Regions from separate parts of the Pseudomonas sp. CYM-20-01 genome, predicted to be linked through region 2. Evidence: predicted binding sites of a transcription regulator. Region 2 holds the regulator's gene; the other holds the start of a gene.
What was found. Region 2 encodes FliA, which starts transcription of late flagellar genes. Its sites were predicted from a motif close to CTAAAGTTTNNNNNNNNNNNGCCGNTAA; they were not measured.
Positions count from the first base shown of each region.

Region 1: the regulator FliA is predicted to act here: its motif matches at 3,420-3,447, upstream of M2497_RS26755 (methyl-accepting chemotaxis protein).

Region 1 covers NZ_AP025169.1:5,867,292-5,875,594, forward strand. Annotated here, with positions in the region: gene rpmA (50S ribosomal protein L27) at 1-143, opposite strand, end outside; gene rplU (50S ribosomal protein L21) at 178-492, opposite strand; gene M2497_RS26735 (polyprenyl synthetase family protein) at 732-1,700, shown strand; gene M2497_RS26740 (zinc ribbon domain-containing protein YjdM) at 1,815-2,156, shown strand; gene M2497_RS26745 (hypothetical protein) at 2,318-2,575, shown strand; gene M2497_RS26750 (FKBP-type peptidyl-prolyl cis-trans isomerase) at 2,636-3,253, opposite strand; gene M2497_RS26755 (methyl-accepting chemotaxis protein) at 3,521-5,440, shown strand; gene M2497_RS26760 (glyoxalase superfamily protein) at 5,768-6,136, opposite strand; gene M2497_RS26765 (D-aminoacylase) at 6,166-7,629, opposite strand; gene M2497_RS26770 (MurR/RpiR family transcriptional regulator) at 7,631-8,303, opposite strand, start outside.
Region 2 covers NZ_AP025169.1:5,050,733-5,059,035, reverse strand. Annotated here, with positions in the region: gene flhA (flagellar biosynthesis protein FlhA) at 1-703, shown strand, start outside; gene flhF (flagellar biosynthesis protein FlhF) at 716-2,032, shown strand; gene fleN (flagellar synthesis regulator FleN) at 2,139-2,972, shown strand; gene fliA (RNA polymerase sigma factor FliA) at 2,969-3,709, shown strand; gene M2497_RS22820 (chemotaxis response regulator CheY) at 3,879-4,253, shown strand; gene M2497_RS22815 (protein phosphatase CheZ) at 4,272-5,060, shown strand; gene M2497_RS22810 (chemotaxis protein CheA) at 5,072-7,300, shown strand; gene M2497_RS22805 (chemotaxis response regulator protein-glutamate methylesterase) at 7,349-8,303, shown strand, end outside.

The DNA.
Region 1 (8,303 bases), 820 kb from region 2:
CCGGCGTGGAATTGGGTGCCGCGCTGACGCACGATGATGTTGCCCGGAATGATTTTCTGGCCGCCATACATCTTAACGCCAAGGCGTTTGGCTTCTGAGTCGCGACCGTTACGGGTACTACCACCAGCTTTTTTGTGTGCCATGAGTCAATTCTCCTAGTGAGGAATTAGGCTGAAATTAAGCCTGAATACCGGTGATTTTGATCTCGGTGTACCACTGGCGGTGGCCCATACGCTTCATGTGGTGCTTACGACGACGGAACTTGATGATGCGGACTTTATCGTGACGACCTTGGGAGATCACTTCAGCCACAACGGTAGCGCCAGCAACAACTGGAGCGCCGATGTTCACGTCATCGCCATTGGCGACCAACAGAACGCGATCAAAAGTAACGGATTCGCCGGTAGCGACTTCCAGTTTTTCGATCTTCAGGTATTCACCTGGGGCGACTTTGTATTGCTTGCCACCAGTAACAATTACTGCGTACGACATGGTATTTCTCCGATAATCCTGCTCACCCAGCGCTTTATAAGAAGAGGTATTGGCTGGCATGGCTGCATGGGATGGACGTCCCGAATGCAATTGCGTAAGGCAGGTGCTGCCCAGGAAGTTCAGGGTGCGCGATTGTACGCAAGGCAACGGGGTGTTGCAAGAGGCCGTCTATCGCGCCTTGACACTACGGGGCCTGGGTCCTAGCATGCCGCGCAACCCTTCTGGAGCGACTGTCGCTGATGCAACCCCAAGCTTTCTACCGCGCGGTCGCGGACGATTTTAGCGCCGTCGACGGCATCATCAAGAAGCAGCTGACTTCTAAAGTGCCGCTGGTCTCCAAAATTGGCGACTATATTACGTCGGCGGGCGGTAAGCGCCTGCGTCCTTTATTAGTGTTGCTGTGCGGCAAGGCCCTGGGCCGTGAAGGCGATGACCTGCGCCTGCTGGCAGCCACCATCGAATTCCTGCACACCGCCACCCTGCTGCATGACGACGTGGTCGACATGTCCGGTATGCGCCGTGGCCGCGAGACCGCCAATGCCATGTGGGGCAACGCCCCCAGCGTACTGGTAGGCGATTTCCTTTACTCGCGCTCGTTCGAAATGATGGTTGAACTCGGCTCGATGCCGGTGATGAAGATTCTTTCACAGGCCACGCGCATCATCGCCGAAGGCGAAGTGTTGCAACTGTCGAAGGTCCGCGACGCCAGCACCACCGAAGAAACCTACATGGAAGTGATCCGCGGCAAGACCGCGATGCTCTTCGAAGCCTCCACCCACAGCGCCGCAGCCTTGTGCAACGCCACCGCCGAACAGGCCGAAGCGCTGCGCACCTTTGGCGATCACCTGGGCGTGGCGTTCCAACTGGTGGACGACCTGCTCGACTACCGTGGCGATGCCGAAACCCTGGGCAAGAACGTCGGTGACGACCTGGCCGAAGGCAAGCCGACCTTGCCGCTGATCTACACCATGCGCGAAGGTACGCCGGAACAGGCCGCCCTGGTGCGCAAGGCGATCCAGAAAGGTGGTATCGAAGACCTCGAAGCCATCCGCGCCGCTGTCGAAGCGTCGGGTTCCCTGGACTACACCGCGCAACTGGCGCGTGATTTCGTGGCGCGTGCCATCCAGTGCCTGGAAGCCCTGCCAGCCAGCGAATACCGGGACGCCCTGGTCGAGCTGAGTGAGTTTGCGGTCGCCCGCACGCACTGACGCGGACGAATGTGGGAGGGGCTCCTCCCACATTTAGATTTCATACAACCTGTAAGACCACAAATCCCTATATAATGTGCGACTTTTAGCCATCCTGACTTTCAAGGAGCTTTAGTGAGCACGTTGCCACCCTGCCCGAAATGCAATTCCGAATACACCTACGAAGACGGCGCCCAGCTGATCTGCCCGGAATGCGCCCATGAGTGGTCCGCCACTGGCGAGGCCGAAGCGGCCGGCGATGAAGCCGTGAAGAAAGACTCTGTGGGCAACGTCCTGCAGGACGGCGACACCATCACCGTGATCAAGGACCTCAAGGTCAAAGGCACCTCCCTGGTAGTCAAGGTCGGCACCAAGGTCAAGAACATCCGCCTGTGCGACGGTGACCACGATATCGATTGCAAGATCGACGGTATCGGCCCGATGAAGCTCAAGTCCGAGTTCGTGCGTAAAGTCTGAACCCGCTGCACCCATCCCGCGCCCGCCGCGGGATGGCGTTTCGCCCTCTGCGTTGACCTCTCGCAATATCCACACAGAAAAACCCGGAAATCGCCAATAGGCACTTGCTATTCTACGAATAAGAATTATTCTCATTGAAACCCATCAAGGAGATGCGACCCATGACTTATTTGATAGATGCCTGGCTGGACCGCCCACACCCTTACCTGCGGATCCTGCATCGGGAAACCGGTGAAGTCTGTGCGGTACTGGAAGAAGAAGCGCTGAGTGAACTGCAGGATCAGGGCGACCTGGACGTGAATGGCCTGAGTTCGAGTGAACCTGGAGTGCTGAAGGAGGTGGTGCGTAATCTGTTTCTGTTCTGCTATGCCCGAGCGTTGCGCCCGGCGACGGAGCTGAATGGCAAGTTCCATCCATGAACACACCCGCAAAACACTGTGGGGACGAGCAGGCTCGCTCCCACAGGTAATCAGCAGGTCTTACAGAACGTCGAGCAGCTCGACGTCGAACACCAGAACGCTGTGCGGCGGGATGCTGCCAACGCCTTGAGCGCCGTAAGCCAGTTCGCTCGGCACGTACAGACGCCATTTGCTGCCGGCATTCATCAGTTGCAGGGCTTCGGTCCAGCCGGCGATCACGCCGCCAACCGGGAATTCTGCAGGCTGACCGCGCTCGTAGGAGCTGTCGAACACAGTGCCGTCGATCAGGGTGCCGTGGTAGTGAGTACGCACTTGGTCTTCACGGGTTGGCTTGGCGCCATCACCGGCGGTCAGCACTTCGAACTGCAGGCCGGAGGCCAGGGTGGTGATGCCATCACGCTTGGCGTTTTCAGCCAGGAATGCCAGGCCAGCGCCCGCCGCAGCTTCAGCCTTTGCAGCCGCTTCGGCCTGCATGATTTCACGGATCACTTTGAAGCTGGCAGCCATTTGCTCCTGGTCAACACGGCTTGGCTTGCCGGCGAAAGCGTCGGTCAGGCCGGCCAGGATTGCGTCCAGGCTTACACCAGGTGGCGGATTGTCGCGCAGTTGGTCGCCCAACTGACGGCCGATACCGTAGCTGACGCGGGTTTCGTCGGTGGACAGATTAACTTCGGACATGAAGAGGCTCCGCTGTAGGGCGACACAGTTTCCCGTGTCATCCAAAACTAAAAGGGCCCGCAGACTAGCACAAAACCGGCGCGCACGATGAGCTTGGCGCCTCGTGCCGGCGGGCCGCCGTTAGTCGGTTACTCGCGGGGGCGCTCATCTATTCACGAATAAAAAGTTTCAGATTCCCACTCACCCGCCGATACAGCGCTACACATCTTGGCTGGCTCAAACAACAACACCGCCCAGCAGACAGACATCACCTTTGCGGAGCATTCGATGAACAGCTGGTTCGGTAACATCAGCGTCAACCTCAAACTCGGCCTGGGCTTCGGCCTGGTGCTGGTCCTCACCTCGATCCTCGCCCTCACTGGCTGGACCAGCCTGGGCAGCCTGATCGACCGTAGCAACTGGATGAGCGACATCACCCAGCTCAACGCGTCGCTGACCAAGCTGCGCATCGTGCGCCTGCAATACATGCTCGCCAACGGCGACGAGGCCGTGGCCCAGAACGTACAGACCAACCTGGATGCCTTCGCTGCCCAGCAACAGAAACTGCTGGACAGCTTCAAGAGCCCGGAGAACGTCAAGCTGCTCAACGAGCAGAAAGCGATCATCACCGCTTACCAGCAGTCGCTAAATAAAATGCGTGAGGCCTACCGTAACGGCAACGCCTCTCGCCAAGTAATGGGCGACAAAGCCGACATCGCCAATGCGCAGATCAATGCGCTGGAGAACAGCGTCAAGCAAATGCCTGACAGCACGGAGCACCTGGCCCAGTTCCAGGCCGTGGCCGACGCCAAGATGCAATTCCAATTGGCGCGCTACGAAGTTCGCGGGTACACCGGTAACGTCAACCCGGACACCGAAGCCCGTGCCGCCGCACAGATTGAAAAAGCCATCGCGGGCTTGAAAGACCTCAGCGCCGCCTTCGGTAGCAGCCAGCAGAACGCACTGACAGCGCTGGAAACTGCCCTGGGCGCCTACCGCACGGCTGTGCAGAATTACAAAGCCGCCAATGCCAACATCGTCACCGCCCGCGCCGAAATGACCACCCAGGGCGCCGACATCGTGACGATCAGCGACAAGCTGTACGACATCCAGCTGGATCGCCGTGACGCCGAAAGCGCCCAGGCCCGCAGCCTGCAATTGATCAGCACCTTGCTGGCCCTGCTGGTCGGCATCATTGCTGCCTTGGTGATCACCCGCCAGATCACCCGCCCGATCCAGGAAACCCTGGCCGTGGTGGAGCGCATCGCTTCCGGTGACCTGAGCCACAACATCCAGATCACCCGCCGCGATGAGCTGGGCGTGCTGCAACAAGGCATCCAGCGCATGGGCACCACCTTGCGCGAATTGATCAGCGGCATCCGCGACGGCGTGACCCAGATCGCCAGCGCCGCCGAAGAACTGTCGGCCGTCACCGAGCAGACCAGCGCCGGCGTGAACAGCCAGAAAATCGAGACCGACCAGGTCGCCACGGCGATGCACGAAATGACCGCCACCGTGCAGGAAGTCGCGCGTAATGCCGAGCAAGCCTCCCTGGCCGCTGCTGACGCCGATGGCCAAGCCCGTGCCGGCGACAAAGTGGTCGCTGAGGCCATCGCCCAGATCGAACGCCTGGCCGCTGAGGTGGCGCGCTCCACCGACGCCATGACCCATCTGCAACAAGAGAGCAACAAGATCGGCAGCGTGATGGACGTGATCAAGGCCGTGGCCGAACAGACCAACCTGCTGGCCCTCAACGCGGCGATCGAAGCGGCGCGTGCCGGTGAAGCCGGGCGTGGGTTTGCCGTGGTGGCCGACGAAGTACGTGGCCTGGCCCAGCGCACGCAAAAATCCACCGAGGAAATCGAAGGCCTGGTCGCCGGTTTGCAGAACGGCACCCAGCAAGTGGCCAACGTGATGAACAACAGCCGCAGCCTCACCGACAGCAGTGTCGAGCTGACGCGCAAAGCTGGTGTATCGCTGGAGAACATCACCCGTACCGTGTCGAATATCCAGTCGATGAACCAGCAGATCGCCGCCGCCGCCGAGCAGCAAAGCGCAGTGGCTGAAGAGATCAGCCGCAGCATCGTGAATGTGCGTGATGTGTCGGAGCAGACCGCTACGGCGAGTGATGAGACGGCCAAGTCGAGTGTGGAACTGGCGCGGTTGGGCAGTCAGTTGCAGCAGATGGTCAGTCATTTCCGGGTATAAAAGCCGCAGTCCCTGTGGCGAGGGAGCTTGCTCCCGTTAGGGCGCGAAGCGGCCCTGATCAAGTTGATGCAGATTTGAAGTTGAGAGCGCAGTGAATGCTTGGGGCTGCTACGCAGCCCAACGGGAGCAAGCTCCCTCGCCACAGGCAAACTTAGACATACTCGGCCCTCCGTGAGTTGGGCCTTACCTCCAGCACACTTACCGGAACACGTGGGCCTTCGGACGCGAGTCGATTGCGTCCTTTGAGAGTGCAACCCCAGCCACTAACTGGTGTTGCAAAAAAAACCGCCCTACCAAGGCGTTTTTTTATTGCCTGCGATTTGCCCCTCAGCCCTCACCTTCCTCAACAAACACCAGCCGATTCCCAAACGGGTCCTTGATGCTCATCTCCCGCGCGCCCCAAGGCGTTTCCTCAACCCCTGGCTTGGCATACCGATAATCCTTGCCCACCAATTGCTGCTGATACGCGTCCACCCCCTGGGCCTGAATCCGCACCGCCGCGCCCGGCGACGCATCGCCATGGTGCTCAGTCAAATGCAACACGCATTCACCCAGCGACACTTGCAGGTACAACGGAAAACTCGCTTCAAAACGATGCTGCCAATCCACCTTGAACCCCAAAAAGTCGACGTAGAATTCCAACGCCTTGGCCTCATCGAAAATCCGCAGGATGGGGGTGACTTTTCCTAAGTGCATGGCAATCGCTCCGTTCATAAGAGCGCCCACTATAAAGACGAAAATCCCCGACGCAAATCCCCACTGCGCGCCAGGAAACGCCCCTGCCGCTGACCGTTCGCCTGCCCGTCGCAGTAGCTCAACACTCCGTTGACCCACACCCCATCAATGCCTTCCGCCGCCCGCTGTGGTTGCTTGAAGTCCGCCACATCGCGCACGCGCAAAGGGTCGAACAGCACCAGGTCGGCCCAGTGCCCTTCGCGGATTTCACCGCGCTCGGCCAGGCCAAATCGCGCCGCCGACAAGCCGGTCATCTTGTGCACGGCAGTGTGCAACGGGAACAACCCGACATCCCGGCTGAAATGCCCCAGCACCCGTGGAAACGCACCCCACAAACGCGGATGCGGGAACGGGTCCTCTGGCAACCCATCCGACCCCACCATCGACAACGGATGCGCGAGAATCCGCCGTACGTCCGCCTCATCCATCCCGTAATACACTGCCCCCGCCGGTTGCAGGCGACGCGCTGCGTCCATCAGCGAAATATCCCACTCAGCGGCAATGTCCTGCAGATCACGCCCCCCCATGTCCGGGTGCGGCGTCGACCAGGTGATGGTGATGCGAAACGCATCGGTCACCTGCTTGAGGTCCAGGGTCGAAGAACTCGCAGCATAGGGATAACAATCACAGCCCACCGGGTGGGTTTTCGCCGCCCGCTCCAGCGATGCCAACAACTGCGGACTACGCCCCCAATTCCCGGCGCCGGCACATTTGAGGTGGGAAATGATCACCGGTGCCTGGGCATGTCGGCCAATCAAAAACGCCTCGTCCATCGCCTCCAGCACCGGCTCGAATTCGCTGCGCAAATGGGTGGTGTACACCGCGCCGAAGGCCGTCAGTTCTTCACTCAGTTGCAGCACCTCATCGGTCTCGGCGTTGAACGCGCTGGCGTAGGCCAGGCCTGTGGATAACCCTAGGGCACCGGCTTCGAGGCTTTCTTGCAACTGCACGCGCATGGCGGCGATTTCGTCCGCTGAAGCGCTGCGATGCAGGTCTTGCATGTGATTGCTGCGCAGTGCCGTGTGACCGATCAATGCGGCAACGTTGACCGCCGGGTGAGCCTGTTCGACCGCTGCTCGATAGTCAGTGAAACGCGGATACACAAACGCCGCAGCGCTGCCCAACAGGTTCATCGGGTCCGGCGGATCACTGCGCAACGTCACCGGCGACGCACTGATGCCACAGTTGCCGACAATCACCGTGGTCACACCCTGGCTGAGCTTGGGCAGCATCTGCGGATGGCGGATCACCACCGTGTCATCATGGGTGTGCACGTCGATAAAACCCGGCGCCAGCACACGCCCCTGAGCGTCAACCTCATGCGCGCCCGATGCGCTCGACAAATCACCAATCGCCTCGATACGTCCGGCGCGCAGCCCCACATCGGCCACATAGCCTGGGGTGTTGCTGCCATCGATGATCAATGCCTGACGAATCAGCGTGTCGTACTTCATATCAGTCTCCAAGCGGCAGGCTGTCAGGCCCGCCGCGATAATCGTCCAGGGCCAGCTTGATCCGGCGCAGGCGTTCCTGATTGCCATCCGGCGAGGCCAGGGCCAACTCGGTGGCGAGCAGGTCGATAGCCAGCAGCATGCCGTAGCGGGCGGCGGTGGGCTTGTAGATAAAACTGGTTTCGGCCGGCTGCAGCGGCAGCAGCACATCGGCCAATTGGGCCAAGGGCGAGTCGGCCAGGGTGATGGCGACGATGCGCGCGTCGTAGTTGCGCGCCAACGCCACCACGTCCAGCAGTTCGGGGGTGAGGCCAGTCAAAGAACACACAATCAACGCATGCTCAGGCCCCAGCGTCGCCGCCGTAACCCGCATCATCACCGGGTCATGGCAGGCCGCAATCGGATAGCCCAGGCGCACCAGGCGCACCTGCAACTCATCGCTGCACAGGCTCGACGGGCCGCCCATGCCGAACGCATGGATCATCCGCGCCTTGCCCAACAGGCTGACCGCATCGACAAAACTGGCCTGGTTGAATCCGGAGAGATGCTGACGCAACGTCGCCTCGATATCCCCCAGGATCTGCCGATGAAACGCCGACTGTTCCGGCAACCCTGCCGGGTCGAGGAAGCGACTGCCGACGCCGCTGGCCTGGGCCAGTTGCAGGCGCAGATCACGC
Region 2 (8,303 bases):
AATCAGCCAGCGCAGCCAGGCGCAGTCCCTGGGTTATACCGTGGTGGACGCCAGCACCGTGGTCGCTACCCACCTCAACCAGATCCTCTACAAGCACTCCCACGAGCTGATCGGCCACGAAGAAGTCCAGCAATTGATGGGTTTGCTCGGCAAAGCCTCGCCAAAACTCGCCGAAGAGCTGGTGCCGGGCATCCTGTCGCTGTCGCAGTTGCTCAAGGTGTTGCAGGCGCTGCTGGCCGAACAGGTGCCGGTGCGCGATATTCGCAGCATTGCCGAGGCTATCGCCAACAATGCCGCCAAGAGTCAAGATACTGCCGCCCTGGTGGCTTCGGTGCGCGTCGGATTGTCGCGCGCAATCGTGCAAAGCATTGTAGGGCTTGACTCCGAGCTGCCTGTGATCACCTTGGAACCAAGGTTGGAACAAATATTGCTCAATAGTATTCAGAAGGCAGGACAAGGCCAGGAAGAGGGCGTTCTGCTGGAGCCAAGCATGGCCGAGAAGCTGCAGCGTTCGTTGATCGACGCCGCGCAACGCCAGGAAATGCAAGGCCAACCGGTGATCCTGCTGGTGGCAGGCCCGGTCCGGGCGATGTTGTCGCGGTTTGGGCGCCTGGCAGTACCGAATTTGCACGTTTTGGCTTATCAGGAAATTCCTGACAACAAGCAAGTGACTATCGTCGCGACAGTAGGGCCCAACGGCTGAGGGTAGTGGGTTATGCAAGTGAAGCGTTTTTTCGCCGCCGATATGCGTCAGGCCATGAAACTGGTTCGTGATGAGCTGGGCGCCGACGCCGCGATTATCGGCAACCGTCGTATTGCCGGCGGTGTCGAGCTGACGGCTGCCCTGGATTACACACCTTCGGCCTTGGCGCCGCGCGTGCCGAACATGGAGCTCGAAGACGAGCTGCGCAAGACCGCTTCGCGGATTGTTTCGGCCCAGGCTGAACTGAGCATGCGTGGCGACAGCGATGCCACCACCAATCGCCAGTTGTTCGCCGGCCTGCCGCTGACCGCCGCGGAGCCATTGGTTGAGCCAACCTTCAAAGAGCCGCCGCGTCCCGCTGCGCCAGCCCCGGCAGCGGCGGTTGACCAGCGTGTGTTCGACTCGATGCGCTTTGAACTCAATGGCCTGCGTGAGCTGCTCGAAGTCCAGTTGGGTTCGCTGGCCTGGAACCAATTGCAAGGCAGCAAACCGCAACAGGCCAACCTGTGGCGTCGCCTGCAACGCATCGGCCTGTCCGGCCCGTTGTCCCGCGACCTGCTGGCCCTGACCACCGAAATCGAAGAGCCTCGCCAGGCCTGGCGCATGTTGCTGGCCCACTTGGCGCGGATGATCGTCACCCCGGAAATCGAACCCCTGGAAGAGGGCGGTGTGATCGCCATGGTCGGCCCTGCCGGCATGGGCAAGACCACCACCCTGGCCAAGCTGGCGGCGCGTTACGTGCTCAAGTACGGCGCTCAGAATATCGCGCTGGTGAGCATGGACAGCTACCGTATCGGTGCCCAGGAGCAGCTCAAGACCCTGGGTCGCATTCTCAATGTGTCGGTGACCCATGTCGATCCGGGCCAGTCCCTGGCCAACGCCCTCGACCCGCTGCTGCGCAAGCGCGTGGTGCTGATCGACACCGCCGGCCTGCAAGCCAGCGACCCGGCATTGCGCATGCAGTTGGAAAGCCTGGCCGGGCGTGGCATCAAGTCGAAAAATTACCTGGTGCTTGCAACCACCAGCCAGAAACAGGTTCTTACCGCTGCGTATCATAGTTACAAGCGCTGCGGCCTGGCCGGTTGCATCCTCACCAAGCTCGACGAAACCGCGAGCCTGGGCGAGGTGCTGAGCCTGGCCATCAGTCATGAATTGCCGGTCGCCTACCTGACCGACGGGCCGCGGATCCCGGATGATCTGCATCTGCCGCGCCGTCATCAGTTGGTCAGCCGTGCAGTCAGCGTGCAAATGCAAGACGAGCCTAGCGAGGAAGCGATGGCCGATATGTTCGCCGACCTCTACCACAACCCGGCGAAGCGGGTAGGTTGAGGGCGGTATGAACACCGTGAAATGTATCTACATCGATGGTCTGCAAGCGATTCACGCGGCCAAGCCATGTAGCCTGCGTCTAAGCAAGACAAGGTAAAGAAATAAAATGGGCAGCATGCATCCCGTACAGGTGATCGCGGTGACCGGCGGCAAAGGTGGCGTCGGGAAAACTAACGTGTCAGTGAATTTGTCCCTGGCCCTGGCAGAGCTTGGCCGTCGCGTCATGCTGCTGGATGCTGACCTGGGGTTGGCGAACGTCGACGTTCTGCTGGGGCTGACGCCCAAACATACCCTTGCCGATGTGATCGAGGGCCGCTGTGAGCTGCGCGATGTGCTGCTGCAGGGGCCTGGTGGCATCCGCATCGTCCCGGCCGCCTCCGGCACCCAGAGCATGGTGCACCTGAGTCCGGCGCAGCATGCCGGGCTGATCCAGGCGTTCAGTGACATCGGCGACAACCTCGACGTGCTGGTGATCGACACAGCCGCCGGGATCGGCGAGTCCGTGGTCAGCTTTGTGCGCGCTGCGCAGGAAGTGTTGCTGGTGGTCTGCGATGAACCCACCTCGATCACCGACGCCTACGCCCTGATCAAACTGCTTAACCGTGACTACGGCATGAACCGCTTCCGCGTCCTGGCCAACATGGCCCAGAGCCCGCAGGAAGGGCGCAACCTGTTCGCCAAGTTGACCAAGGTCACGGATCGTTTCCTCGATGTCGCCTTACAATACGTCGGCGCAGTTCCCTACGACGAGTGTGTGCGCAAGGCTGTGCAAAAGCAGCGTGCAGTCTACGAAGCGTTCCCTCGTTCCAAGTGCGCACTGGCGTTCAAGGCTATTGCCCAGAAGGTCGATACCTGGCCGTTGCCTGCCAACCCTCGGGGGCATCTGGAGTTTTTCGTCGAGCGATTGGTGCATCAGACGAGCGCAGGACCCGTGCTATGACAGCGACCGGCTACAACGCGTACAAGAAGTCTGCCCGTGACAGCCAGGGCGAGTTGATCGAGCGCTACGCGCCCCTGGTCAAGCGCATTGCCTATCACTTGCTGGCGCGCCTGCCCGCCAGCGTCCAGGTCGAAGACCTGATCCAGGCGGGCATGATCGGCTTGCTCGAAGTGTCGACCAAATACGACGCGAGCAAGGGTGCAAGTTTCGAGACGTATGCGGGCATCCGCATCCGTGGCGCGATGCTCGATGAAGTGCGCAAGGGTGACTGGGCGCCGCGTTCGGTACACCGCAATACACGCATGGTCAGTGACGCAATTCGCGCAATTGAAGCAAAAACCGGTCGCGACGCTAAAGATCACGAAGTTGCGGCCGAACTCCAATTGAGTCTCGACGATTACTACGGGATTTTGAACGATACCTTGGGCAGCCGCCTGTTCAGTTTCGACGACCTGTTGCAGGACGGCGAACATGAAGGGCTGCACGAGGACGGCGCGAGTGCTCATATGGAGCCATCGCGTGACCTGGAAGATGAGCGTTTCCAGGGGGCGTTGGCGGACGCGATTGCCAATTTGCCGGAGCGTGAGCGGCTGGTGTTGGCGCTGTACTACGACGAAGAGCTGAACCTCAAGGAAATCGGTGAGGTCCTGGGTGTCAGCGAATCGCGGGTCAGCCAGTTGCACAGCCAGTGCGCAGCCCGCTTGCGGGGGCGTTTGGGAGAGTGGCGAGCGCGCTGAACAGGCAGTGTGGGGACACTGCAGACGATACCGCGAGGGCAACCGGCCTTCGCGGGTTCGACCCGTGGTGCCCCCGGCAGTCCTTTTTGTGTAATGCCTGTTGATTGAAATGGCGCGTCCAGGTGCTGGGCGCGTTTAAGACTGCTTGGAGGTCGAATTGGACAAGAACATGAAAATCCTCATCGTTGATGACTTCTCAACGATGCGGCGGATCATAAAAAACCTGTTGCGTGACCTTGGGTTCACAAACACGGTCGAGGCGGATGACGGCATTACGGCGATTCCGATCCTCAACAGCGGGAGCATCGACTTTCTGGTAACAGACTGGAACATGCCGGGCATGACCGGTATCGACTTGCTGCGCCACGTGCGCGCTGACGAAAAGCTGCGCAGCCTGCCAGTGCTGATGGTGACCGCCGAAGCCAAGCGTGAGCAGATCATCGAAGCTGCCCAAGCCGGGGTCAACGGTTACGTGGTCAAGCCATTCACTGCATTGGCCTTGAAAGAGAAGATCGAAAAAATCTTCGAACGCATCCACGGCTAATGCCATCGCGGGGGAGCTATGGAGCATAAAGAAACGTCACAGGGAGACTTCGAGTCGACCCTGAAAAAGCATGCTCACCAGTTGGTCGACAGCCTTGAAAAAGGCCAGTTCGGCGACGCGGTGCAGTTGATCCATGAGCTCAACCAGACCCGTGACCGCGGCCTGTACCAGGAAGTGGGCAAGCTCACACGCGAGCTGCACAGTGCGATCGTCAATTTCCAGATTGACCCGCATATGCCCCAGGCCGAAGAAATCTCGCAAATCACCGATGCCACCGAACGCCTGTCCTATGTGGTCAGGCTGACTGAGGCGGCGGCCAACCGCACCATGGACCTGGTGGAAAACGCCACGCCTCTGGTCAACGGCATGGCCACTGAAGCCCAGGCCCTGAGCCACGACTGGGGCCGCTTCATGCGCCGGGAAGTGGGGGCTGAGGAGTTTCGCGAGTTGGCACGTCGGGTTGACGGTTTCCTGTCACGCAGCGAGCAGGAAAACCGCACGGTTTCCAGCAACCTCAATGACATTCTGCTGGCCCAGGATTACCAGGACCTCACCGGTCAGGTGATCAAGCGTGTGACCCAGTTGGTCACCGAAGTGGAAAGCAACTTGCTCAAATTGGTGCTTATGGCTGGCCAGGTTGACCGTTTCGCCGGCATCGAACATGACCGCGAAGCGATCCTCTCGGAAAAAGATCCACAAAAACATCTCGCCAAGGGTGAAGGTCCGCAGATTCATGCCGATAAACGTGAAGACGTTGTATCGGGTCAAGATGATGTCGATGACCTGTTATCCAGTTTAGGCTTCTAAGGAGCACCCACATGAGCTTCGGCGCCGATGAAGAAATCCTTCAGGATTTCCTTGTAGAGGCCGGCGAAATTTTAGAGCAGTTGTCCGAGCAACTGGTCGAGCTGGAAAGCCGACCGGATGATGCGAACCTGCTCAATGCAATTTTTCGCGGTTTTCACACTGTAAAAGGGGGCGCCGGCTTCCTCCAGCTCCATGAGCTGGTGGAGTGCTGCCACATCGCCGAGAACGTGTTCGACATCCTGCGCAAGGGTGAGCGTCACGTTGATTCGGAGTTGATGGACGTGATTCTCGAAGCACTGGATGCGGTCAACGGCATGTTCAGCGAGGTGCGCGACCGTGCACCGATCACGGCGGCCACTCCGGAACTGCTGGCCGCCCTGGCGCGCCTGGCGGAACCTGCCGACACGTCGGCCGCACCGGTGGTTGAAGCCGCACCGGAGCCTGTGGTTGAGGCCGAGCCGGATGTGACCGACAGCGAGTTCGAACAGCTGCTCAACTCCCTCAGTGCCGTCAAGGCCGAGGCGGAAGCACCGGCTGCGCCGGCTGCACCGGTCGCCGCACCGACCAGCGAAGACATCACCGACGCCGAGTTCGAATCGCTGCTCGACCAGTTGCATGGCAAGGGCCAGTTCGCGGCCGACGCAGTGGCACCTGCTGCTGCTCCTGCGGATGCACCGGCGGCCAGCGCAAGCACCGACATTACCGACGATGAATTCGAGGCATTGCTCGACCAACTGCATGGCAAGGGCACCTTCGCGGCCGACGCCTTGCCGGAAGTCGCCGCCACGGCTGCGGCACCGGCTGCTGCCAGCGCCGCCCCTGCGGGCGATGGGCTGATCTCCGATCACGAGTTCGAATCCCTGCTGGACGAGTTGCACGGCAAGGGCAAGTTCAGCGAAGTGGCCCCGGCCGCAGCGGTGGCGACCGCTGCACCGGTCGCCGCCAAGGCCGCTGCGCCAGCGTCGGCCGCCAAACCTGCACCGGCTGCCAAGCCAGCACCGGCCCCGGCCGCCGCACCTGCTCCGGCACGTGCCGCCGCCGCGCCGACAGCCGAGAAGCCTGCCAGTGAAGCCGAAACCACCGTGCGGGTTGATACCGCGCGCCTGGACGACATCATGAACATGGTCGGCGAACTGGTACTGGTGCGTAACCGCCTGGTGCGCCTGGGCCTGAGCAGCGGCGATGAAGCCATGCAAAAGGCTGTGTCGAACCTCGACGTGGTCACCGCCGACCTGCAGACCGCCGTGATGAAAACGCGGATGCAGCCGATCAAGAAAGTCTTTGGCCGTTTCCCGCGCCTGGTTCGCGACCTGGCGCGTCAGCTGAAGAAAGAAATCAACCTGGAACTGGTGGGCGAAGAAACCGACCTCGACAAGAACCTGGTCGAGGCCCTGGCCGACCCGCTGGTCCACTTGGTGCGCAACGCCGTCGACCACGGCGTGGAAACCCCGGAAGAGCGCGAAGCCTCGGGCAAGTCCCGTGGCGGCAAGGTGATCCTGGCGGCGGAGCAAGAAGGCGATCACATCCTGCTGTCGATCACTGACGACGGCAAAGGCATGGACCCGACCATATTGCGCAACATCGCGGTCAAGCGTGGCGTGATGGACAAGGACGCCGCCGACCGCCTGACCGACACCGAGTGCTACAACCTGATCTTCGCCCCGGGCTTCTCGACCAAGACCGAGATTTCCGACGTGTCCGGCCGTGGCGTCGGCATGGACGTAGTGAAGACCAAGATCAGCCAGCTCAACGGCTCGATCAACATCTACTCGACCAAGGGCCAGGGCTCCAAGATCGTCATCAAGGTGCCGTTGACCCTGGCGATCATGCCGACCCTGATGGTGATGCTGGGCAACCAGGCGTTCGCCTTCCCGCTGGTCAACGTCAACGAAATCTTCCACCTCGACCTGTCGCGCACCAACGTGGTGGACGGCCAGGAAGTGGTGATCGTGCGCGACAAGGCATTGCCCCTGTTCTACCTCAAGCGCTGGCTGGTGGCATCGGCTGCCCATGAAGAGCAGCGCGAAGGCCATGTGGTGATTCTGTCCGTGGGCACCCAGCGCATCGGCTTTGTCGTCGATCAACTGGTTGGCCAGGAAGAAGTGGTCATCAAGCCTTTGGGCAAAATGCTGCAGGGAACCCCGGGCATGTCGGGTGCGACCATCACCGGTGACGGTCGGATCGCGCTGATTCTCGATGTTCCGAGCATGCTCAAGCGTTACGCCGCTCGGCGTATTTGATTCTGGTGGGGCAGGGCGGTAGTGCCCGCCCCGCCTAACGGAGTGTTTATGGCAGTCAAGGTCCTGGTGGTGGACGATTCGGGTTTCTTCCGCCGCCGCGTCTCGGAAATTCTTTCCGCCGATCCAACGATCCAGGTGGTCGGCACGGCCACCAACGGCAAAGAGGCGATTGATCAAGCCATTGCGTTGAAACCGGACGTGATCACCATGGACTACGAGATGCCGATGATGGATGGCATCACGGCAGTCCGGCACATCATGCAACGCTGCCCGACCCCGGTCCTGATGTTTTCCTCGCTGACGCACGAAGGCGCCCGGGTCACCCTGGATGCGCTGGACGCCGGTGCGGTGGACTTCCTGCCGAAGAATTTCGAAGACATCTCGCGCAACCCCGAGAAGGTCAAGCAGATGCTGTGCGAGAAGGTGCACAGCATTTCGCGCAGTAACCGTCGCAGCCTGTTCAGCACGCCTACTCCAACCGCTGCGCCAGCACCGGCTCCCGCTGCACCGACGTCGTCGTTTGCGCGCCCTGCGCCTGCGCCAGTGACACGGCCTGCAGTGGCACCCGCTCGCACGCTGGCACCTGCGGCGTCGGCTCATTCGCCCGCCCCCAAGCGCAAGGCCTACAAGCTGGTCGCCATCGGCACCTCCACGGGTGGCCCGGTTGCGCTGCAACGCGTGTTGACCCAACTGCCAGCCAACTTCCCGGCGCCGATCGTATTGATCCAGCACATGCCGGCGGCGTTTACCAAGGCCTTCGCCGAGCGCCTGGACAAGCTGTGCCGCATCAGCGTCAAGGAAGCCGAGGATGGCGACATCCTGCGCCCTGGCCTGGCGCTGCTGGCCCCCGGTGGCAAGCAGATGATGGTCGACGGCCGTGGCGCGATCAAAATCCTGCCGGGCGATGAGCGCCTCAACTACAAGCCGTGCGTGGATATCACCTTCGGTTCGGCAGCCAAGTCCTACGGTGACAAAGTTCTGGCGGTAGTGCTCACCGGCATGG